DNA from 4 places in the Dechloromonas denitrificans genome. Region 3 is predicted to be linked to each of the others. Evidence: riboswitches for the same ligand, from Rfam matches in the RefSeq annotation. Region 3 holds a riboswitch; each other region holds the start of a gene.

Region 1 (5,980 bases), 300 kb from region 3:
ATCGCATCTTGTTCGATGATGATGCCGCGCAGTCCGAATCCGCCGACTGCCAACAAGGCAATGACTGATAAAGCCAGCAGCAAGACGAGTCTTTGTTTGATGTTCATGGTTGAAGCCCCTTGGTTGTTTTTGGGTTTATGGCCGATCAGCCGATCAGTCTCCATGGTCGGCTTATTACTGACAGCTTATTCTGTTCTAGTTGTAATGGAACTGCAATTGCACTTTTACCCACTTTGGCGGCACTTTAATAGAATCATCTCTTTCCCTCGAAAACTCGCGTCTTTGCTATATCGCCGCCATACTGTCGGCTTGTTCAAGGGACATGTTCCGACATGGTTGTGACAAATATTCGATTTGTGATTGAAAAACTCGATCTTTATACAAAGCTGATGCGGCTCGACAAGCCGATCGGCATCCTGCTGTTGCTTTGGCCGACCCTCTGGGGGTTGTGGCTGGCCGCGGCGGCCTGGCCTGACTGGACGGTCCTGTCGGTATTCGTGCTTGGCACCGTGCTGATGCGTTCGGCCGGATGCGTGATCAACGATTATGCCGACCGTGATTTCGACAAGCATGTCGAGCGTACCCGGGAGCGTCCCCTGACGGCTGGGCGGGTGACGGTTCGAGAAGCCATGGCCCTGTTTGCCGGTCTTTCCCTGCTGGCTTTTGCGCTCGTCCTGATGCTCGGCAATCCGCTGGTAATCGCCTTGTCGATCCCGGCCGTCTTCCTGGCTGCGAGCTATCCTTTTACCAAGCGCTTCCTGGCCATTCCGCAAGCGTATCTGGGGATTGCCTTTGGTTTCGGCATCCCGATGGCCTACGCCGCACAACTCGGTCAGGTGCCGGCCGAAGCCTGGTGGCTGCTGCTGGCCAATGTTTTCTGGGCGGTCGCCTACGATACCGAATATGCCATGGTCGACCGTGACGATGACCTGAAAATCGGCATCAAGACGTCGGCGATTACTTTTGGCCGGTTCGATGTGGCAGCGGTCATGGCCTGCTACGGCATGACCTTGCTGCTGCTTGGCTGGATTGGCCATGGGCGGGGTTGTGGCCCGGTTTTCTTTCTGGCGCTGGGCATTGCTGCCGGGATCATGGCGGTTCATTACCGCTGGATTCGTCGGCGCGAGCGCATGGCGTGCTTCAAGGCTTTCTTGCATAACAACTATGTCGGCGCGGTGATTTTTGTCGGCATTGCACTGGATTTCTGGCTCAAATGAAATATCACGACTTGCGCGACTTCATGTCGCAACTGGAAAAGACCGGTGAATTGAAGCGTGTCACGGTCGACGTCGATACGCGCCTCGAAATGACCGAGATCTGCGACCGCGTGTTGCGCGCCGAGGGGCCGGCCATTCTCTTCGAGCAGCCGGTCAGCGGTTCGACCCGGCACGACATTCCGGTCCTCGCCAACCTGTTCGGCACGCCCAAACGCGTTGCGCTCGGCATGGGCGAGGAGTCGGTGCAGGCCTTGCGCGAGGTCGGCAAGCTGCTCGCCTACCTGAAGGAGCCGGAGCCGCCGAAAGGCCTCAAGGATGCCTGGGACAAGCTGCCCATCCTCAAGCAGGTTTTGAATATGGCACCGAAAACGGTGTCGACCGCGCCGTGCCAGGAAATCGTCTGGGAAGGCAAGGATGTCGATCTGGCGCGCCTGCCGATCCAGCATTGCTGGCCGGGTGACATCGCACCGCTGATCACCTGGGGCCTGGTCGTCACCAAGGGGCCGCACAAGAACCGGCAGAATCTCGGCATCTACCGCCAGCAGGTGCTCGGCCCGAACAAGGTGATCATGCGCTGGCTGGCGCATCGCGGCGGCGCACTCGATTTTCGCGAGCACCAGCTGGCCAATCCCGGCCAGCCTTTCCCGGTCGCCGTCGTGCTCGGCTGCGATCCGGCGACCATTCTTGGCGCGGTAACGCCGGTGCCGGATTCGCTGTCGGAATACCAGTTCGCCGGCCTGCTGCGCGGCGGCAAGACCGAACTGGTCAAATGCATCGGCTCGGCTCTGCAGGTGCCGGCCTCGGCCGAAATCGTGCTGGAGGGCGTGATTCATCCCGATGAAATGGCGCTCGAAGGGCCGTATGGCGACCACACCGGTTACTACAATGAGCAGGCCGAATTCCCGGTCTTTACGGTCGACCGCATCACGATGCGCAAAAAGCCGATCTACCACAGCACCTACACCGGCAAGCCGCCCGACGAGCCGGCCGTGCTCGGCGTTGCGCTGAACGAAGTGTTCGTGCCCCTGCTCCAGAAGCAGTACCCGGAAATCGTCGATTTCTACCTGCCGCCGGAAGGCTGCTCGTACCGGATGGCCATCGTCAGCATCAAGAAGGCTTACCCCGGCCACGCCAAGCGCATCATGTTCGGCATCTGGTCCTTCCTGCGCCAGTTCATGTACACCAAGACGATCATCGTGGTGGATGACGACATCGACATCCGCGACTGGAAGGAAGTGATCTGGGCGATGACGACGCGCATGGACGCGACGCGCGACACGACGCTGGTCGACAACACGCCGATCGACTACCTCGACTTCGCATCGCCGGTGGCCGGCCTCGGCTCCAAGATGGGCCTGGATGCCACCAACAAGTGGCCGGGTGAAACGACGCGCGAATGGGGGCGGCCGATTGTCATGGACGACGGCGTCAAGAAGCGAGTCGATTCAATGTGGCAGGAACTAGGCCTTTAGGATGGATTGACCCACAGCGCACCGCCTTGAGAGAATCCGCGCTCCTGTTGGAATCGAAATACGGAACACGGTGCAAATCCGTGGCGGGCCCGCCGCTGTAACCGGGGACGAAGACTGCATGGTCGCCAGACCAGCCACTTGCGAGGCTTACCTCGCCGGGAAGGCGCAGCGCTTCGGCTGATCCGGAAGCCAGAAGACGATTCGATTCCTGACTGGAGCCAAGGCAAGGGCTCCGGCTGACCGCATGCGAAAAACGTGTGGTCAGCCGGGGCCCTTTTTGTTTTTGTCTTCCCGAGGAGTGGAAAATGTCCCAGATCGTCTCTCAAGTCGCGTCCAACGCCGTTGAAACCCAGCCGGCCACTGCGCAGCAAGCGCAGCCTGTCGCCCCGACCATCGCCATCCGCAAGAGCTGCAATCCGGACGGTATCGGCCTGTCGCACTATGTGCTGATGGACCGGAAGGCGGCCAAATGAACGCAGTGCTCACCGAGCGTGCCGCCCGCGGCACGCTTTTCCAGCCGGTCGATATCGGCCACCCGGTCTATGCTGCGGTGACCGATCCGCAAACCGCCTTCTGGGCGCTGGTCGACAAGACCCGGGCCCACGAAGCCGGCCGCGATCCGGCGCTGCTTGCCGCCTACGGCGCCAAGGCCGAACAGTTCGCGCAGGAGCTGCATGCCTTGCGCTTCGGCCTCAAACCTTCCGGCGTTTATTTGAACCCGACCGAGCGCTGCAATCTCAACTGCACCTACTGCTACCTGCCCGATACCCAGCGCAGCGGCGGCAGCCACATGCCGGTCGAGACGCTGCTCGCCTCGCTCGGCAAGCTGCGCGACTACTTCCGTTCGGTGATGCCGCCCGACCGCAAGCCACGGGCCATTTTCCACGGCGCCGAGCCGCTGATGAACGCGCCGGCCGTCTTCGAAGCCATTGATGCCTTCGCCGACGATTTCGTCTTCGGTCTGCAGACCAACGGCACCTTGCTCGACGACAAGGCGCTCGACTTCCTGACCTCGCGCAATGTCAGCATCGGCCTGTCGCTGGATGGTCCGGTGGCGGACATTACCGACGCCACCCGGCGGACCTGGGGCGGCAAGAGCGTGCACGCCAAGGTGCTGCGGGCGATGGAGAAGCTGCGCGGCTACGGCTCGTGGAGCGTCATCACGACCTGCACGACCGAAAACCTGCCCTACCTGACGCGCATGGTCGAACTGTTCCATGCCTATGAAGTGCCGACCTGCATGCTCAACACCCTGCGCTGCACCTTGCCCGGTGCCCGTGGGGTCAAGCCGGCCGACGGCGACATGGCCAAAGCCTTCTTCGCCGCGATGGACCGGACCTATGAGCTCTACCAGGAAACCGGGCGCAAGCTGATGGTGGCCAATTTCGCCAATATCCTGATCGGCATTCTGGCCCCGACGGCGCGTCGGCTGATGTGCGACATCTCGCCCTGCGGCGGCGGCCGTGCCTTCTTCGCGCTGGCCGCCGACGGCAGCCTCTACCCGTGCAGCGAGTTCATCGGCCTGCCGCGCTTCAACGGCGGCAGCCTGCTGACCGGCGGCGTCGAGGCGGCGCTAGCTTCGGCTGCCTTCAAGGAGGTGACGACGCGTGACGTCGACCGGTTCAGCCCGTGCGGCGACTGCGCGATCCGCCACTTCTGCGGCTCGCCGTGCCCGGCTGAAGCGGTCGAGATGAACGGCGGCATGGACAAGATCGGTGCCTTCTGCGATTTCTACAAGGAGCAGGTCAATTACGCCCTGCGCCTGATCGCCGACGGCAAGGCCGATGACTATCTGTGGGACGGCTGGGACGAGGGGACGGAAACCGTTTTTGCGCTGAGTTGAGTCCGAAGGGGGAGGGCGCTTTAAGATGGCGTACTCTCCCTTTTTCGCTGGTGCTGCTGTCGATGACTTCCCCGCTTGCCATTTATCCGACCGATCTGACCTCGCCGCAGCATGCTCTAGCCTTCATCGACTTGCTCGAACACTACGCCCGTGACCCGATGGGCGGCGGCGAGGGGCTTGCCGATTACGCCAGGACGCATCTGGTCGAACAACTGAAAAACTTGCCGACTTTCCACGGTGCACTGGCGTTTTTGGGCAAAAAACCGGTTGGCCTGATCAACTGCTTTACCGGCTTTTCCACCTTTTCTGCCAAGCCGCTGCTCAATATTCACGATCTCGTCGTCCATGCTGATCTGCGTGGCCAGGGCATCGGCCAGGCGCTGCTACAATGGGCCGAAATGCAGGCTCGGCAACTTGGCTGCTGCAAGCTGACGCTGGAAATTCTTGCGAATAATCGCCCGGCCATGCGGTCGTATGAGCGCGCCGGTTTCGCGCCCTATGTGCTGGACCCGGCTGCGGGCCAGGCCTTGCTTATGCAGAAATATCTTCAGGAGGTTTGAGTCATGTCGGAACCCGTTGCCGTCGTTGAAGTGAATGGCGTGCGCGCCTCGCTCGTCCAATTAACCCACTTCATCTATGGTTTGCACGCCATCGCCGTTTTTGTCGGCATCACCTCGGCGGCAACGGTGGCCGGCGGTTTCGTCTTTGGCTTGCCTTCGCTCTGTGCCGTCTTCCTCAACTACCTGAAACGTGGCGAGGTGCGTGGTACATGGCTGGAAAGCCATTTCCTGTGGCAGATCCGAACCTTCTGGTTCACGCTGCTCTGGCTGGTGGTCTATGGCCTGTTGATCGTGACGATTATCGGTATTCCGCTCGCCTGGATCCTGATTGCCGTGCTGGGTCTGTGGGTCGGCTATCGCGTTATTCGTGGCTGGGTTGCCCTGTTTGGCGAGCGTTCGCTAGGCTAGACCGGGTCGACCGCAGCAGCCGGCTGGCCGGTTTGTTCCAGTGGTAGCGTGAAGCGAATTCTGGTGCCGCCCTCGGCTTGGTTCAAGGCGCAAATATTGCCGCCGTGGGCATGGAGAATCTGCCGGCAAATTGCCAGGCCGAGGCCGGTACCGCCGGCGCCCGTGCGAGTCTTGCTGCTTTGGATGAACTCATCGAAAACGGCTTCCAGTTCTTCCGGTGGTATGCCGATCCCTTGATCGCTGATTTCGATCGTCAAGCCGGCTACGGGCGGATCGCCCGGGTCTTTGCCAGGAAGCTCGCCCGGTTTCGCCGTTAATTCGATCATGCTGCCGGCCGACGAGAACTTGACGGCATTGCTCAGGATGTTGCGCAGGACCTGGCCGAGCTTGAAGGCGTCGCAAACCAGCGCAAGCCCTTCGGGCAAGGGGTGAATGGTGAGTTCGATGTCTTTTGTCTGGCGCAGGACTTCGATGTCGCGC
Region 2 (5,980 bases), 1.3 Mb from region 3:
GTGCGGCGCTTCTCGGTGGTGTCACAGCAAGCAGTCTTGGGAAGGCAGGCATTGCCCTGGCAACAGTTGCTGGTCAGGAAGGCAATGAGGTCATCCATCGTGCTGTAGTTGGCGGAGTAGTGAATGAAGCGGCTTTCGCGTTCGCCCGTAATCAAGCCCACCCGGCTGAGGTGTGCCAAGTGAAACGACAGCGTGGCGGGCGCCATCCCCAGTTGCTCGCCAATTGCACTGGCGTTAATGCCATCCGGCCCGGCTTCAACCAGCAATCGGAAGATAGCCAGACGGGATTCATGACCCAGAGCGGCGAGAAGTTCAGCGGCGTTTAAGGTTTCCATGATTCGAGTATTGTCGAAATGTTGATGAAAGTCCAGTGACTCTTTTGTTATGGATTGCGGACCTTGGTCTGCTGGGCAGGCAATTACCGCTTCTGGCCGAGAACACCCGTTCAGCCAACTGTCCGATGTGCGGCTATTGAAATCAAGCTGTCTGCCGTAAGTCAGCTACGAGCAAGCATCCCCAAAGACAGGCTCAGAAGCCTAGCTGATCTTGAGATAACTGCTTCATGGAGTCAGTCATCGGCTATGTAGCCGATAACCCACTCACAAAACAACTCTGGGATGCGGCTGACGCTAAATTGCTGTTCAATCATGCAGGTATGAAGCTGACTATCTTGAATTTGATTAAGTCACGCGGCCTGATGAGACGCCCCTCCTGACTCGCTGCATCAGGAACTCACCCCTCTAGCCGTCGAGAAAGAGGAATACTCCAGCCTGGAAATACGCTTCTCGCTGCTATTCCCTGCCCCATCTCTGTGCGCAGTAATTTCACTACCGCCTGTGTGAAGGTGCTTTTTCTTTCACGCTCCACGCATACATCAGGGAAGCCTCGTTGAATTCCTGCTTGGTTTCCACATCCATCCACCAGACCAATCCCCGGCTGTCTTGACCAAGGTATTTCCACTGCTGGGCAGCTCCGCTGCACAGTTCAATGGTGTAAATCGCATTAGTCTCGAGAGCAATCATTGATCGAGCCAGGGTAGTGGGAGGAAGGGGGGATTGGGTACAAGCGCTCGCCAATCCTGATTAGGCCAAATCCAGTTGTAATCGGGAGATGCTGTTGATGTGAATGTCGCGGCCCTGAATGGTAAAGAGACCTTGGGCGCTCAACTCGTGGAGAGTCCGGGAGAAATGTTCGGGGCTCAGACTTAGCTGAGAGGCAATGACGCTTTTAGGCGCAGACAGCCTGATGACAGTGGTTTCCTGACATGATTCCTGATTGGTTGCTTCACGCAGCAGGAAGGTTAGTACGCGCTTGGCGCCGGAGCACAGCGTATACCCTTCCAAATCGACCATCAGGTCATGCGTTTGCTGCGACAGAGAACTTAGCAAATTATGGGTGAAGCCCGGATTACGGGTGACCAGGTCGAGAATTGTCGTCTTCGCGATTTGTAGCACCAGCGTGTCATCCAGCGCTTGCGCATGAGCACGGTAGGGCTGATCCAAAATAAGCTCGGTCTGTCCAAAGCTCTGCCCTGCGCCCAGTATGGTGACGACCTTCTCGGTGCCCTGGGGTGATGAGAATGCCACTTTCACCTGGCCGTACATCACGATCATCAGACCAGAACAGCCATCCCCTGATCGAAACAGCATGTCGTTTTTTTGGAGATTCAGCGTCTGGCAGGCCTTGCCAACTTCGAAGGTCTCGTCGCAGGAAAGTCCTCCAAACAAAGGGATTCGACCCAACAGGGTATCAATCTGGACAGACTTTACATCGCGCATTGCTTCTCCTGGCTCAGGCTGTGGGAACAGTTGAGCGTGCAATGTGCCTCTGATGTTTTGGCGCAGCTTGATTTGGATCAAAACAATCCGAAGGCCCTAGGTGTGTCCCATACCAAATAACTACCTTTCATTCGGGATTTCGGAGGCTCTCGCAACATTTTGCTATCCTGCCGCTTCTCCATTGGCCCGCGCTTCAATCCAAACCAGCCAACGATGGTGGCTTTGCAAGGTCAATTTTGAAAGCCAGGCCGGACGATTTGATACGACAGTTCGGATAGCGTATGGATCGTCCCGAATGTCGAAATTTTTACTTTTTCAGGAATGTCATGATCAACAAACTTAGCAGGATACTTTTTACCGTTTCGTCGGCACTTTGGCTCACAACCGCATTGGCCGAAAATCCGGGGCACAAGCACCATCACGAATTTCCCCAAGACGTTGATGCGTTTCATGCAGTGCTGGCGCCGATTTGGCATGCACGTCCCGGCAAGGAACGTTCGCGCAACGCTTGCAACAAGGCTGCCGAGATGGAGAAACTGGCCAAGGGCATCCAGTCTTCGGACGCGACACCGCTAGTCGCCACGATCAACGCTTTGCAAGGCAAATGCAAAGGCAAACTGATCGATGTGGATGCGGCGTTTTTTGATGTCCATGAGGCGTTTCATCAGTTGATTGACGCACCGGCGCCTACGGCAAAGCGCTGAGCCGTTTCCCCCCACGGCTGCCAAAGCCTGGGGGCGGCCAATATTGCCCACCGACGATCCCGGCACATCGACCGGCTCAGGGATAGGGAATCTGCATTCAAAAAACACCATATACAGTAGAAAACAACAAGCATAACCACTACCCATAGTAGAAACATCATTGACGCCCCAGCGACCATGCCGTTAGAATCCAGACTGTTGAAGGTTCCCCACGCTGGGGATTAAAAGGGAATCCGGTGCCGAGTCTGACTCGAAATCCGGGGCTGCCCCCGCAACTGTTATCGGCGAGCGCTTCGCCACTCTTGCCACTGGTTCACCCCGGGAAGGCTGCGAAGCGCGATGAACCGAGAGCCAGGAGACCTGCCGCAACAACTTTCCAACCAATGATGGGGCGGGGTGTCCCTGATGAAAGGTTTGTGCGTGCTGCCATTTTTCGTTCGTCCGGCTTGTCTGCTCACGGGAAATCCCCGTTGTGGCGATTGCGCTGCGTCAAGTGCGCCCCTTCGAGTCTACCCCGCCTGCGGAGACTCGCCATGCCAGTGAAATTGTTTAGAACATCGCCCCTGACAGCTGCCCTGCTGTTTGCGTTTTCGGGTGGCGCCCAGGCTGCCGGTGTGCCGACACTGCAAGAAGTGACCGTCAGCAGTGGCCAGCAAAATCTGATCGGCGTTGCCGATTCGGCCACCGAAGGTACGGTCACCGCCAAACAACTGGCCAATCGCCCCTTGCTGCGACCCGCCGAAGTGCTCGAAGTGGTGCCGGGGATGATCGTCACACAACACTCGGGTGACGGCAAAGCCAACCAGTATTTCCTGCGCGGGTTCAATCTTGATCACGGCAGCGACTTTTCAACCCACGTCATGGGCATGCCGGCCAACATGGTCAGCCATGGCCATGGTCAGGGTTATATGGATCTGAATTTCCTGATCCCGGAACTGATCTCCAGCGTCAAATACCGCAAGGGCGTCTATGCGGCGGATGATGGCGATTTCGCGACGGCCGGCTCGGCCCGGATCGACTATCAGCGCAGCCTGGCCAGCCCGTTTGTCGACATGAGTATCGGCCGCAACGGTTCTCGCCGCCTGGTGACGGCCGGCAGTAGTGAACTAGCCGGTCACCAGTTGCTCGGCGCACTAGAGCTCGCCGGCAACGACGGCCCCTGGGATCAGCCGGAAAACCTGAAAAAGACAAATATCGTGCTGCGTCTCTCGAACGGTACGACGAACAATGGCTACGCCATCACAGCAATGGCTTACAAGGCGGATTGGACGGCGACCGAACATGTTCCCGAACGTGCCATCCAGAACGGCGAGATCGGTCGCTACGGTGCACTGTCGGCCAACGATGGCGGCAAAACGCACCGCTACAGCCTATCCGGCGAATGGGCCAGAACCGGTGAAGAGGGTGCGACGCGAGCCAATGTTTATCTCATCGACTACGGGCTCAATCTTTTCTCTGCCCCGTCCGGTTACATCAACGGCCTGAACGGCGACCAGCACGAGCAGGCTGACGAGCGACGCATCTGGGGCGGCCAGGCCAGCCGCAGCTGGTTTCTCGGTCCACAGTTCAAGGACAGCGAAATCACCGCCGGCATCTCGCTGCGTCAGGATCGGATCAGCCATGTCGGCCTGTACAGCACGGAAAATCGCCAGCGCACCAACACCGTTCGCGAAGACCGCATCAACGAGACGGCACTCGGTTTCTATCTCGAAGCGCGTAGCCAGTGGACCCCGTGGCTGCGCAGCAACATCGGCCTGCGCCGCGACGAAATCCGGGCCCAGGCCAGCGCCCTGGGTGGCGCCAACAACATGAGCAATGGCGGCGATATCAGTGCCGGCCAGACCAGTCCCAAACTCGGCGTCACCATCGGCCCCTTCAACCTGCTCGGCGCCACCGAGTTTTACGCCAACTGGGGTAATGGCTTCCACAGCAACGATGTGCGTGGTGCAACAGCAAGAACCAACCCGCAGGACGGTTCAGCGACGATGGCCGTCCCGCTGCTGGTCAAGGCCCGCGGCTCGGAAATCGGCCTGCGTGCCGCACCGCTGCGTGGCTGGAACACCAGCCTGTCACTGTGGCAAATGGATCTGGCCTCCGAGCTGGTATTCATCGGCGATGAAGGCATTACCGAACCCAAAGGCGCCTCACAGCGGCACGGCATCGAATGGTCCAACTACATCGTGCCGACCGATGGCCTGATCATCGATGCCGATCTGGCCATGTCCGAAGCCCGCTTCAAGACAGCCAACGCCGACAACGGCGGACGCCATGTGCCGAACGCCATCCCGCTGACCGCCTCGCTCGGGCTGACCGCCGACCAGGGCGGCCGCTATTTTGGCGGCCTGCGTCTGCGTTATATCGGGGCCTATGCCCTTGAAGAAACGGCGCATGAAAAATCGACGGCCTTCTGGATGACCAACCTGAAAGCCGGCTATCGCTACGATCGCCAGCTTCAATTCACGCTCGATGTACTCAATCTGTTCGACAAAAAAGCCAACGATATCGAATACTGGGGCGGTGCCTGCACACGTAGCGAAGCCGCCAATGGGAGTTGCGGCGGCGGCATCGATGGCCGCCTGGTGCATCCGATCGAACCGCGCACCCTGCGCTTGGGCATGCGCTTCACGTTCTAAGGCACCACGGAGCGCTTTGACGGGGAATGGCAGGCGACTGATATAGCAATTAATCGACAAATTGCAAACAAATGTAATTGACAACGATTCGCGTTTACGTAAAATTGCGACAAGTTCTCATTTGCAGGAATATCATGAACCCGCCCTACCAGCCGTCACCATCGACGCCACCGCTTTCCAGCACCAGCTTGCCCCGGATAGATACCAGCGAATTACTGCGTGGAGCTGCGACGCTCGAAATCATGCACGCCGGGCAACGCTATCTGTTGCGCGTGACGCGTGAAAACAAGCTGATCCTGACCAAATAGGCCAGCCACCAACGATCTCCGTTGTACCTCTCGTTCCCGTAGCCAGCATGTACAGCCAGCCAAGGGTTTTTTCCGGCCGGCTCGGGACAATCCGGAAAACGATATTCATGAGTTACACCCTTTCCCAGGCTTCAACCAGCCGACGCAGCAGCCTGCTGACCATTGTCATCGGCTTGCACGTCGGCATCTTCCTGCTGATTTTTGCAGCCAAGACAGTCGTCCCCCAGATCATGGAAATGCCGCTGGTCGTCGACCTGCTGCAACCGGCCGAACCCAAGCCGGAACCCAAGCCGCTGCCAGTCGTCAAGCCGCAACCGGTCAGGCAGCCCAGCCCGGCCCCCAAAGCCCCAGCGCCCCAGATTGAAGCCACACAAAGTACCGCTCCGGCGCCCAGCGCTCCGGTCGCCGCCCCGCCCGAAGTCAAACCGGCCCCGCCGGCACCGGCCGCACTCGCGGTGACGCAAGCCCGTTTCGATGCCGATTACCTGCGCAACCCGGCCCCGCCCTACCCGCCGCTGTCACGCCGCATGGGTGAAGAAGGCAAGGTTGTACTGCGC
Region 3 (5,980 bases):
CCGGGCAATCCGGCCATGACCGGCTACGAAATTCACCTGGGCGTGACGCGCGGCGATGCTCTGGCTCAGGTCGCGGTGCAACTGGCCGATGGCCGGACGGATGGGGCGGTTTCAGCCGACAACCAGGTCTTTGCGACGTATTGCCACGGCGTTTTCGATCATCCCGAGGCGTTGACCGCGCTACTTGCCTGGGCCGGCTTGCAGGAAAGCGGGCAGGTCGATTTTGCCGCCCGGCGCGAAGCCGATCTCGACCGCTTGGCCGATTCAGTGGAAGCGGCGCTCGACTGGCAAAAAATGGCGACTTTCCTGCCGCTTTAAGACACGTTGGCCGGACTTTGCCTCAGCCGGCCGGCTTGGGCTCTTCGTGATGAATCCGCTTGAGCGCGACCTGGCGCTGGATCTCGCGGAAATCCATTTCCCGGCCGTGCAGTGCGTAATGTTTGCGGATGCTGCCGAACACCTTTTTGGCATCCGGACTGCTCATTAGTTCTTCGGTATGGCGGTCGGCCAGCTCACGATCGCCGACCGAGAGTGCGGCACGCATCACATCGAGTCGCACTGTGGCGCTGAGTTCGGTGGCGAGCAAAGCCGGGCGAAGACCGGCAAAGCGTTTCTTGCCGCGATCCGGCGAGGCCAGCGCGAGCAGTGAAGCGTAGCTGCCCTGTTCGTTGAGGCTCAGGTTCTGCAATTCCGATTCGCGAATGCCGACCAGCACTTTTTCGGCGGTAATCAGGTCGCCGGCATCGACATAGCTGCGGGCCAGGGTCAGTTGGTCGTCGGCTGAAACGGCGCCGGGCATGGTGTCGTTGGCAATGACATCGGCCATCGCCGCCCGAGCCGCCTCGCTGTCGCCATTGAGCGTTGCCGCTTCGGCCAGCAGGCGCTTGCGGACATAGTTGCGCGGGGTTTTTTTGGCCACTTCATCGAGCACCTTCTGGGCTTCTTCGTGTTCGCCCTGGGCCATGCAGATGCTGGCCTTGATGTCCGAGGCATCAAAGAAGTGTGGCGTGCCGGCGACAACGCGATCAATTTCCTCGCGCGCTTCGGTCAGCCGGTTCTGCTGGTGCAGCGAGCGTGCCACGCCGGCTCTGGCCCAGGGGAAATCGTAATTTTCCAGAATCCGGCGATAAGCCGTTTCGGCCGAGCTTGAATCGCCGGTGGCGAGCAGCACTTCGGCTTGCTGGCGAAGAATTTCGAAACGGTAGGGACGGCCAGCTTCGCTATCGCGCTGCGCAGCCAGGATAGCCAGTGCTTTTTGGTATTCCTGCTGGCGTTTTTCCCGGTAATAAGCGGCGAAAAAATCCTTTTTCTGAACAATCCGATTGAGCCGCAAGAGCAGTTTGTCGGGCGAAAAAGGTTTGATGATGTAGTCGTCGGGCACCAGCTCAACCGCAGAAACCACCTGTTCGTAGGATTGTTCGCCGGTCACCATCATGAAGATGGTTTCGTCCGGCAGCAGGTTGAAGCGGCGCAATTCTTCGAGCAATTGCTGGCCGGAGCGACCGTCGCCGAGGATGTAGTCGCAGAGGATGATGTCCGGTACGTTGTTGCGAATGCGGTAGATCGCATCCTGGTAATTCGAGGCGAATTCGACGGCGAAGGCACCGACCGTCTGGGCGATGCTGCGCAGCGCGTCGCGGGCCAGCGGCTGGTCGTCAATGACGAGAAAACGCTTTTTGCTGTAATCGCTCATCTACGGAATGAACAACTCAAAACGAGCGCCGCCCAGCCGGCTGTCGTTGCTCAGGCGCAAGCTGCCATGCCGCTCCTGCCGGCAGTGCAGCCGGGCCAGCCGTTCGGCCAGCAGCAGCCCGGTCCCGCTGGAAGGTGGAAAATTGGCAAAGCCGGGGCCGTCGTCTTCGACCAACAAATGCAGGCCATCGCTGCATTCGCTGGCGGTCAGGCGCACTTGGCTGCGGGCAAAGCGGCCGGCATTTTGGACTGCGTTGCCGAGCATGTCGGTCATCAGGTCACGGTCCAGCGGCCAGGCATCTGGTGCCTGGCAATCGATGCTCAGGGTGATGCCGTTGGCGGCAAGGTGGGCTTTCTGGGCCAGCCCGACTTCGGCACAAAGATCGCCAATGATGGTTGGTACGATGGCCAGTTGGGCGCCGTGGCGGAGCAGCCGATAGCTGGCGAGCGTGCGCGACAGGCGCTCGGCGGCCGCTTCAATGGCGTAGCGTGCCTCGCCGAGATCGATGCGGTGTTCGGCTTCGCGCGCGGCAATCAGCGCTTCGGCGACGAACAGCTGATTCTTGGTGTCATGGATGCCGGAGGCCAGAATGTCGAGCAAGCGCTGCATGGTTCCTCCGCCGCATTAAAGTACGAAGAATAACCCTACTTCAGTGATAGTGGCAGTCCGGCTGCAACCAGTGTGACGCGGTCGCAAACAGCGGCGACGCGTTGGTTGAGGCGTCCCTGTTCATCGGCGAACAGTCGGGAAACCGGATGCATCGGCACGATGCCCCAGCCGACTTCGTTGGAGACGAGGATGATGCGTCCGGGCAGGCCCGGCAGGCATTCGATCAGGCCGGCCGTCTCGCCGTCGAACAGCGGACAGTCGATGGCCTGGCCGGCTTCGGCCTGGGTGCCGGCCAGGCCGGCAAAAAGCAGGTTGGAAAGCCATAGGGTCAGGCAGTCGACCAGGATGCAGGTGTCCGGCGCGGCCAGTTCGCGCAAACGTTGCGCCAGGTGAAGAGTTTCTTCGGCACAGCCCCATTCGGCCGGGCGGCGGGCGCGGTGATGGGCGATGCGGCGCGACATTTCGCCGTCGCGGGGTTCGGCCGTGGCCAGGTAGACGACCTTGAGGCCGGATTCGGCTGCCCGTTTTTCAGCGTGAACGCTTTTGCCCGAACGGGCACCACCAAGAATGAGTTCTTTCATGGTCGGCACTTTAGGTGATTGCGCCGGGTCGCCGCAAGCCGGATAATTCGGCCCGATTCGATGTAACGGAACACGGTGCAATTCCGTGGCGGGCCCGCCGCTGTAATCGGGGACGGATGTCGCGACAAACCACTGCCTATGGGGAAACAGACCCGGCGGGAAGGTGCGGCAAACGGCTGATCCGAGAGCCAGAAGACGTATCGAGTCAGTTTGGGCCGGAAGCCTGTGGACAGGGCTTCGTGGCGACGTTTTTGCAAACGTTGCCGCGAGGCCCTTTTGCTTTTTCGAACAGAAAGAATCGGATGCATTCAAAATTCAATATCACTCGCCCCGACCAGGGGCTGGCCGTTACGCTGCAACACAAAATCGACCAGAAAACCAAGCCGCTTGGCGCGCTTGGCCAGCTTGAAACGCTTGCCAGGAAAATCGGGCTGATCCAGCACAGCCTGACGCCGCAGCTCACGCAGCCGCAGATGCTGGTTTTTGCCGGCGACCATGGTGCGGCCAAGGCCGGTGTGTCAGCTTTCCCGCAGGAAGTGACCTGGCAGATGGTGGAAAATTTCCTGGCCGGCGGTGCGGCGATCAATGTTTTCTCCCGCCAGAACGGTATGGCGCTTTCCGTGGTCGACGCGGGGGTGGCCCATGAATTCGGTCGTCGTCCGGGTCTGATCGACGCCAAGGTCGCCGCTGGAACGGCCAGCTACATCGATGAGCCGGCAATGACCCTGGCGCAATGCGAAGTGGCGATTGCCAGCGGCGCCGAGATCGTGCGCGGTCTGGCGGCGGGCGGTTGCAATGTTGTTGGCTTCGGCGAAATGGGGATCGGCAACACGGCATCGGCGTCGCTGATTACACATTGTCTGACCGGGGTTTCGCTGGCCGAGGCGGTTGGCCGCGGCACCGGGCTGGACGATGCCGGCCTGGTTCGTAAACAGGCTTTGCTGGATAAGGCGTTGAGTCGTTACCGGGCCACCGGAGGCAGCGATGAAGCGCTCGCCGTGCTGGCCGAATTCGGGGGTTTCGAGATCGCCATGATGGTTGGCGCCATGCTGGCGGCGGCGGAAGCCAAAATGGTGTTGCTGATCGACGGCTTTATTGTCAGTTCGGCCGCGTTGACCGCAGCAAAGCTTTTCCCGGCATTGACCGATTACTGCATTTTCTGCCATCGCTCGGCCGAGCCAGGGCATCAGGCCCAACTGCGCGCAATGCAGGCCGAGCCTCTGCTTGATCTCGGCTTGCGGCTCGGCGAAGGTACCGGAGCGGCGCTGGCTTATCCGCTGGTCCGTGCGGCGCTGGCTTTCCTCAATGAAATGGCCAGTTTCGAGTCGGCCGGCGTGTCCGAGCAGGAATAAGCCCCGATGTTGAAGCGTGAGCTGGAATATTTTTTCGGGGCTATCCGTTTTTTCACCCGGCTGCCGGTACCCGGCTGGGTTGGGCATTCGGCCGAGGCACTGAATTCAGCCGCGCGCTATTTCCCTGCCGTCGGCCTGCTGGTCGGCGGTATCGGGGCGCTGGTTTATCTCGGGGCGGCCTGGCTCTGGCCCAAGCCGGTGGCTGTCCTGCTATCGATGGCGGCGACGATTTATGCGACCGGGGCTTTTCACGAAGATGGCCTGTCCGATACGGCCGATGGCCTGGGCGGCGGTTGGGAAAAGCAGCGCATTCTTGAAATCATGAAGGATTCGCGGGTCGGAAGTTATGGCGTGGTAGCGCTGGTCCTGGCCTTGTCCGGCAAGTTCACCTTGCTGGTCGCGCTGGACGAAGCCCTGCTGCCTTGGGTGCTGCTCGCCGGGCATGCCGTTTCACGCTTTTGCGCAACGTCCTTGCTGGCGTGCATGGATTATGTCCGCGACGATGCGCTTTCCAAGGCCAGGCCGCTGGCCAATCGTCTTTCCTGGCCGGCCTGGCTGATGGCCGCGGGGTTTGCCTTGCTGCCTTTGGCCGGGCTGCCGCCGGTCAAGGCGGTGGCCGGGTGTTTGCTCGCTGCACTGATGACGGCTTGGCTGTCACGGCTTTTCATGCGCTGGCTGGGCGGTTATACCGGCGACTGTCTCGGCGCCACCCAGCAGTTGAGTGAAATTGCGTTCTATCTTGGCGTGCTGGCATTGTTGCCGGTCTGAGCCGTCGGTAACGTTTCATGCAATCGGCTTATGTCGTTCGGCTTTGCTGTTGTGCGACAATGTGACGAAAAGTTAGAGGGCGGGTTTGGCATGCATAAAAATTACGATGCGGTAGTGTGGGACCCTGCCATGAGCGTCGGGCAGCCGCGTCTGGATTATGACCACAAGCTGTTCATCGGTTTCTTCAATGAAATGATGGCGCACGCCGATGCCGACGTTCATTCGGAATTCATCTCCGGTTTTCTCGACAAATTCATGCGCTATGTAGGCGCTCATTTTGTTGAGGAAGAACGCTATATGACCGATATTGCGTATCCCGGCGCCGAGGAGCATCGCCGTTTGCATAATGAAACGGTCGAGCAGCTGACGCATATTTTCGAACTGACCATTCTTGGCGAGCAGCGCGCCGTCAGCATGCTGGTCGACTTCATCGTCCAGGGTTACGAACATCACTTGCTGGTCGAGGATCGCAAACTGGCCGAATTTGTTCGCCTCCGCGCGCGGCCGATTCGCTACGCCTGACGCGTGAAATTTGTGGCGCCTGGATGATTCTTCACCTTGTTCGTCATCCGCGGCCACGGGTCGAGGCCGGTATTTGCTACGGTCAACTCGATCTGGCAGCCGAAAATGTCGAGGCCGCCGCGTGCGCCTTGCGTCCTCGCCTGCCGTCCGGCTTGCCTGTGTGGAGCAGTCCCTTGCAGCGTTGCCGGCATCTGGCCGAGGCCCTGCATCCTTCGCCCCGGCTTGATGCCCGTCTGGCGGAAATCAATTTTGGCGATTGGGAAGGTCGACCGTGGGATGCCATTCCGCGTCAGCAGATCGACGCCTGGGCGAGCGATGTCGCGCATTTCGTGCCGCCTGGCGGCGAGTCGCCGTTCATGCTGCAGCAACGGGCACTCGATTTCGTGGCCGGGCTGGACGTGCCGGAAGCGGTGCTTGTCACGCACGCCGGGGTGATCCGGGTGTTGCTGGCACAT
Region 4 (5,980 bases), 1.1 Mb from region 3:
TCGAGTAACGGGTTGGTCATCGAGATGGGATAGCGGATATCCTCAACCGTGGTTGCCAGCCGATAAGTGCGGTCGAAAACATTGCTGATCCCCACGCTGAGAACCGTCCGCCCGTCACGATTCAACCAGCGGCCCATATCCTTGCTCCAGTAAAGGTCAAAAACCGCATAGCCGCCCGTTGGTCTTTCCGCCGTTGTGTTGACATCGTGCTTGCCGCGTGCCCAGCGCATGATGGGTTCAAGTTGCCCATTTCCACCCAGCTCAGCCTGCAAGCCCAAACGTCCGTTAAGCGGCGGCAGGTAGGACAGCGGCTGATTGGTTTGTGAGTCCGTGCCGCGCAGGTAGGCAAGGTCAAAATAGGCTTGAACTGACCGATTGATTTGCCAGCCGCCATCGACCTCGATGCCACGAACCCGGGCGCTGCCCACATTCTGGTTTTGAAAGGAAGCAAGGCCATTAAAGGTGATCGGCACACGGACGATGAAATCGGTGTAACGGCTATCGAAAAGGGTGATGTCCAGGCGTTTGCCCGCCCCGCTGTAGCGGGTACCTATTTCCAGCGTCTTGCCCTCTTCGGGCCGCAACTCGGGGTTCGGTACGTTGTAGCCAGTGCCCTGGCGACTGGAACCAAAGCTCTCGATAGTCGATGGCACGCGGAACGAGGTGCCGACTCCGCTCCATAGCGTGAGATTGTCGTTCCAGTGGTAGGCCAGGCTGACCTCCCCGGTCAGCGGCTGATCTGTCCGCTCGCGGTTGCGCTCATAAGCGGATTGCAGTGTCGGCGAAATGATGGGGCTGGTTTCAGTTCGGCTTTTTACGTAATCCGCTCGCCCCCCCAGCTTTGCCGACCACGCATCCGAGAAGACATAATCGAGTTGGGCGAACAGCCCGACATTGGTCTGTTCGGCATCCGGCGAGTTCTGGCTGATGGGCGTAATGACTGTCTTGCCCGTGCTCAGCGTTGTGACTTCCGAACCGGACTGAGCTCCTTTCCGCATTTCATGGAAAAAATCCGTACCGAAAGTCAGCATATGCGGGCCAAGAGGCATCAGTGCCGAGAGTTTTCCGCCATACACGATGGGGCCGTCGACGATGTTCTCGGAAACCGTCAGCTTGTTTTTTTGCGTGCGGTTCTCCGTCGTCAGCCGCGAATACAGGCTGCGCACGTACAGGCTTGCGTTGAGTTGCTCCACGCCCCAGTCTTCCTGGCGACCTGAATAAGCCAGGCGGGCATAGCGCTCACGCAGTGGGTCTTCGCGTTGGACGACCAGCGGCGAACCAGGTGCACCGCCAATCCCGCCGGCTCGACCGCTCTCCGTATCGGCCGCCTTGAGCGTCAATTCAAGGCGGTGCCCGGGCTGAAGTTGATAACCGGCGCGCAAATCAAACTGGCCAACGGTGAAATCGCTATTGGGAACAGTACCTTCCGGCGACGAAAAATTCCCTGCCGTCCGGTAGCTCACGCCTACCAGCGCATCCAGGCCATTGCCCATGGCCTGCCCTTCGAGCCGGACCGATTTCATGTCGCTGGCGCTGTTGTACTCCAGCGCCCGGAGCAAAGGGGTAAACGTAAGCGGGCCGTTGACATCACCCTTGGCCCGGCGAGTGATGACGTTAATTACGCCAACCATCGCATCCGGCCCGTAGAAAGCTGACCCTGGGCCGCGTAACACCTCTATTCGCTCGATCTGGTTGGGGTCGATCAGGTTGAATTCGAGTGTATTGCGCCCGCGAAAGCGCTCACCATCAACCAGCAGCAAGGTGCGCGGCGTATTTGAATTGAACCCGCGCATCACGATCTGGCCACCTAGCCCGCCGGAACGTGAATAGGAGACACCCGGAACGTCCTGCAAAACAGACTGCACGTTGGCGAGAGAACGGGTATCCAACGTGTCGGCGGAGATGCGCTTGATTTCGCTCTGGCCAGCACTCACCGTCACTGTGGGTAGCTCGGCAGTACGCTCGGCTGGGGCCACGTTGGAGGCTGCCTGCTTGGCACGTGCTGACCCAGAATCATCTGCGAATACGCCAGATGGTGCCAACAAAGCAATGGCACCAAGCACCGTAGCCGTCAATTTGCGCGGTTGAAAACAGGCATTTGTTGCCCGAGGGAGATATCTTTGCATGGTCAAATCCTTAAACTTGACCGTCTGCACGCGCAAAGATGACCGGCACCGACCCATGGTCGACGCATCGCTGTCACCATCCGCAACCCCGCAGACGATCCATTGCATACGCTGTGCCGATTTCTCGTACAGCAGGAATGCAGCAGGCCGGTCTCCGGGCTCGCCAGGTTTGCTACATCGCCTTCCCACGCCATCCGCACGCGTCCGGTTGGACGCCACGTCATGGCGCAGTGGCCGGTGAATCGTTGATTCACCATGATGTAGCCGCACTGGCTTACCGTTGCGGGGGCAGCCGAGGCATTGCGATCATCGCTGATCGCGCACCTCGTTCCCGTTTCACCCGTTTCGTTACCGAAACAGGCACCTGATGCAAGGGGTGACACCTTTGAAAACAGTCGGGCTGTGTCATTGCCTGAGTCGACAGTTTTTTGTGCCGATGCATCAATAAAGACGTATCGGGACGGACGAATAATACGTGTCACCAGACTAGGAGGCAATTTGTACCTGCTTGTCGATACCGGATTGATCAAGCGCCTGCTCCAGCAAACTCCGCACTGCAGCATCGGCCCAGTCCTGCTGTATGGCGGGTGAAAATACGATATCGCCTGGCAGAATCAGGCCCATTTTCGGGTTGACCGCATCTTCGCGAAAACACTGGGCGTAGCCGGTTTCGGTTTCATGGACGATGACCGAGTGCAGGCGCACGTCGGCCTCGCCGTTGGTCTTCTCGGTCATGTCCAGCAAGCGGTCGATCAGCAAGAAGAACAGCCGTGAGAATTGCTCCGCACTGGGCGAGACGGGAATGAGAATCCAGCGCTCGGAAAAGCGCTGGCAGGCGGCGATGTAGTCCGGGTCGTCGCCCGACCAGAGGGCGACGGCGTGGTCGAAGGCATCGATCAGCGTGCGCGGGCCGTGTTTCAGCAGGCCGAAGTCGTAGACCATTTGGCCGTGGTCGAGCGCGTGGGCTTCGAGCAGTAGTTCGACTTTGTACGAGTGGCCGTGGATCGAATGCGAGCAACGCCGCGTGCTGCAGCCGCGCACGATGTGGGCGTTCTCGAACTTGAACAGTTTGCGGATCAGCATGCTGCCTCGCTGCCGGGCGGCTGCGCTTCCTGCCGCAGCCGGGCGATGACTTCGGCCAGCGGCAAGCTGCCAAGGTCTTCGCCGGCCCGCGTGCGCAGTGCGACGCGACCCTCGGCTTTTTCCTTGTCGCCGACGACGAGCAGGTAAGGCATTTTCTGCAGTGTGTATTCACGGATCTTGTAGCCGATCTTTTCGTTGCGCAGATCGATCGCGGCACGTAGCCCGGCCTTTTTCAAGACTTTCAGCACGCTTTGCGCATAGTCGGCCTGCCCTTCGCTGATATTCAGCACGACGGCTTGCTGCGGTGCCAGCCAGAGCGGAAAGAGGCCGCTGTAATGCTCAATCAGGATGCCGGTGAAGCGCTCCAGTGAACCGAACAGCGCCCGGTGCAACATGACGGGACGTTCGCGTTCGCCCTGTTCGCTGATGTAGCTGATGTCGAAGCGCTCGGGCAGGTTGAGGTCGACCTGCAGCGTGCCGCATTGCCAGTCGCGGCCGATGGCGTCGCGCAGCACGAATTCCAGCTTCGGGCCGTAGAAGGCGCCTTCGCCGGGATTGATCCGGTATTCGATGCCCATCCGGTCGAGCGCCCCGGACAGCGCGCCTTCGAGCTGGTCCCAGGTGTCGTCGCTGCCGATGCGGTTGGCCGGTCGGGTGGATAGCTTGACGGCGACATCGTCGAAGCCGAAATCGCGGTAGATGGCGAAGACCAGGGCGATGGTGCTCGCGCATTCGTCCTGCATCTGGGTCGGTGTGCAGAAGATGTGCGCGTCATCCTGGGTGAAATGGCGCACGCGCAGCAGACCGTGCAATGCGCCGGACGGTTCGTAGCGATGTACCTTGCCGAATTCGGCCATGCGCAGCGGCAGGTCGCGGTAGCTTTTCAGCCCCTGAGCAAAGAGGGAAACGGCGCCCGGGCAGTTCATCGGCTTGAGGGCGAAGACGCGCTCGTCCTCGGTGGTCGTCGTGAACATCGCCTCGCGGTAGTTGAACCAGTGGCCGGAAGTTTCCCACAGGCTGCGGTCCATCACGTCGGGCGTATTGACCTCGACATAATCGGCGCGCTCCTGCTGCGTGCGCATGTAGCCGATCAGTTGCTGGAACAGGGTCCAGCCTTTCGGGTGCCAGAACACCGAACCGGGCGCGCAGTCGTCGAAATGGAACAGGTCAAGCTGGGCACCGAGCTTGCGGTGATCGCGCTTGCCGGCTTCTTCTAGGCGAGTCAGATAGCCCTTGAGCGCCTTGGCATCCGGCCAGCAGGTGCCGTAGATACGCTGCAGCATGGCGTTTTTGGCATCGCCGCGCCAATAGGCGCCGGCCACCTTGGTCAGCTTGAAGGCCTGCAGCTTGCCGGTGCTCGGCACATGCGGGCCACGACAGAGGTCTTCGAAATCGCCCTGGGCATACAGCGACAAGGTTTCGCCTTCGGGGATGGTGCGGATCAGTTCGGCCTTGTAGGACTCGCCGAGTTGCTCGAAATGGGCGATGGCTGCGTCGCGCGGCAGTTCGCGCCGGCTGAGCGGCAGATCGGCGGCGGCGAGTGCCTGCATGCGGGCTTCGATCTGAGCCAGATCGTCGGGGGTGAAAGGGCGCTCGAAAGCGAAGTCGTAGAAAAAGCCATCCTCGATCACCGGGCCAATGGTGACCTGGGCGCTCGGATAAAGCTGTTTGACGGCCATGGCCAGCAAATGGGCGCAAGAATGGCGGAGGATTTCCACACCTTCCGGGTCGCGGGCGCTAATCAGGCTGAGGCTGGTATCCCGGTCGAGGACAAAAGCGGTGTCAACCAACCGACCATCGACCCGGCCGGCCAGGGCGGCCTTGGCCAGACCGGGGCCGATGTCGGCAGCCAGTTCGGCGATGCTGACTGCTTGCGGAAAAGTACGTTGGCTGCCATCGGGCAGCGTGATGATGGGCATATTTTAGGGGCTCTTGATGTTGTCAGTGGGGGTGCCCGTGCTGGCCGGCGGGACGGGATCGAGCCCGCCGGGATGCCAGGGGTGGCAGCGGCCGATACGGCGCAGGGCCAGCCAGCCGCCACGGCGCATGCCATGGACTTGCAGTGCTTCCTGGGCGTAGTGGGAGCAACTGGGATGAAACCGGCAGCGCGGGCCGAGCAGCGGGCTGATTAACAACTGATAGCCGCGAATGATCAACTGGAGGCCACGGGTCAGCAGGCGTGTCATACCACGGGCTCCGCGTGCAGGCGATGCCAGGTGGTGCCGGCCGCCTTGTCCTCGATCCCGATGCCCTGCGCGGCGAGTTCGTGACGCAGGGCATCGGCACGGGCGAAATCACGCGCTGCACGGGCAGCTTGCCGGGCTGCAATCAGGGTTTCGATGTGTTCGGGGCTCGGGCCGCTGGTTTGCACAGCCGCCATGCCCCCTTGCTGCCGCCACTGGGATGGGTCGGCTTGCAACAGACCGAGCAAGTCGGCACCGTCACGCAGCGTGGCGTGCAGGCGTGATTGCTCGTCCGGATCGGTACATTTACGCAGGGCGCTGGCGGTTTCGTGCAGACAGGCGAGTGCCAGCGGCGTGTTCAGGTCATCGGCCAGCGCCGCTTCGACGGCTTCGGCACGCACTTTGGGTGGCGCGCTGCCGGTGGCTGGCAGGCTACCGTACAGGCGGTCGAGCGCTGCCCGTGCCTGATCGAGTGCGGTCAGCGAAAAGTCTAGCGGCTTGCGGTAGTGACCGGCGAGCAAGGCGTAGCGGATGACTTCGCCCGGGTAATGCTGCAGCAGGTCGCGCACGGTGCGGAAGTTGCCCAGC

Evidence for each region. A riboswitch is a leader RNA that binds a small molecule or an ion and turns the genes downstream of it on or off. The one in region 3 is predicted to bind cobalamin.
Region 1: linked by a shared signal. The riboswitch ahead of cbpA (modified peptide precursor CbpA) and the one ahead of cobT (nicotinate-nucleotide--dimethylbenzimidazole phosphoribosyltransferase) in region 3 are both predicted to bind cobalamin.
Region 2: linked by a shared signal. The riboswitch ahead of KI614_RS10950 (TonB-dependent receptor) and the one ahead of cobT (nicotinate-nucleotide--dimethylbenzimidazole phosphoribosyltransferase) in region 3 are both predicted to bind cobalamin.
Region 4: linked by a shared signal. The riboswitch ahead of KI614_RS05860 (TonB-dependent receptor) and the one ahead of cobT (nicotinate-nucleotide--dimethylbenzimidazole phosphoribosyltransferase) in region 3 are both predicted to bind cobalamin.

The regions. Positions count from the first base shown of each region.
Region 1 is NZ_CP075187.1:429,460-435,439, forward strand. It holds gene KI614_RS02095 (methyl-accepting chemotaxis protein) at 1-107, opposite strand, end outside; gene ubiA (4-hydroxybenzoate octaprenyltransferase) at 333-1,217, shown strand; gene ubiD (4-hydroxy-3-polyprenylbenzoate decarboxylase) at 1,214-2,689, shown strand; cobalamin riboswitch at 2,721-2,910, shown strand; gene cbpA (modified peptide precursor CbpA) at 2,995-3,162, shown strand; gene cbpB (peptide-modifying radical SAM enzyme CbpB) at 3,159-4,532, shown strand; gene KI614_RS02120 (GNAT family N-acetyltransferase) at 4,595-5,092, shown strand; gene KI614_RS02125 (DUF4870 family protein) at 5,096-5,500, shown strand; gene KI614_RS02130 (CHASE domain-containing protein) at 5,497-5,980, opposite strand, start outside.
Region 2 is NZ_CP075187.1:2,298,827-2,304,806, forward strand. It holds gene KI614_RS10930 (ArsR/SmtB family transcription factor) at 1-335, opposite strand, end outside; gene KI614_RS10935 (hypothetical protein) at 828-1,022, opposite strand; gene KI614_RS10940 (Crp/Fnr family transcriptional regulator) at 1,083-1,778, opposite strand; gene KI614_RS10945 (hypothetical protein) at 2,060-2,482, shown strand; cobalamin riboswitch at 2,668-2,865, shown strand; gene KI614_RS10950 (TonB-dependent receptor) at 3,016-5,115, shown strand; gene hemP (hemin uptake protein HemP) at 5,250-5,423, shown strand; gene KI614_RS10960 (energy transducer TonB) at 5,531-5,980, shown strand, end outside.
Region 3 is NZ_CP075187.1:132,496-138,475, forward strand. It holds gene KI614_RS00625 (cobyric acid synthase) at 1-318, shown strand, start outside; gene KI614_RS00630 (response regulator) at 341-1,693, opposite strand; gene KI614_RS00635 (ATP-binding protein) at 1,694-2,302, opposite strand; gene cobU (bifunctional adenosylcobinamide kinase/adenosylcobinamide-phosphate guanylyltransferase) at 2,338-2,883, opposite strand; cobalamin riboswitch at 2,925-3,103, shown strand; gene cobT (nicotinate-nucleotide--dimethylbenzimidazole phosphoribosyltransferase) at 3,186-4,235, shown strand; gene KI614_RS00650 (adenosylcobinamide-GDP ribazoletransferase) at 4,242-5,003, shown strand; gene KI614_RS00655 (bacteriohemerythrin) at 5,133-5,525, shown strand; gene cobC (alpha-ribazole phosphatase family protein) at 5,549-5,980, shown strand, end outside.
Region 4 is NZ_CP075187.1:1,259,986-1,265,965, forward strand. It holds gene KI614_RS05860 (TonB-dependent receptor) at 1-2,234, opposite strand, end outside; cobalamin riboswitch at 2,254-2,509, opposite strand; gene KI614_RS05865 (6-pyruvoyl trahydropterin synthase family protein) at 2,613-3,209, opposite strand; gene thrS (threonine--tRNA ligase) at 3,203-5,128, opposite strand; gene yidD (membrane protein insertion efficiency factor YidD) at 5,132-5,395, opposite strand; gene cysS (cysteine--tRNA ligase) at 5,392-5,980, opposite strand, start outside.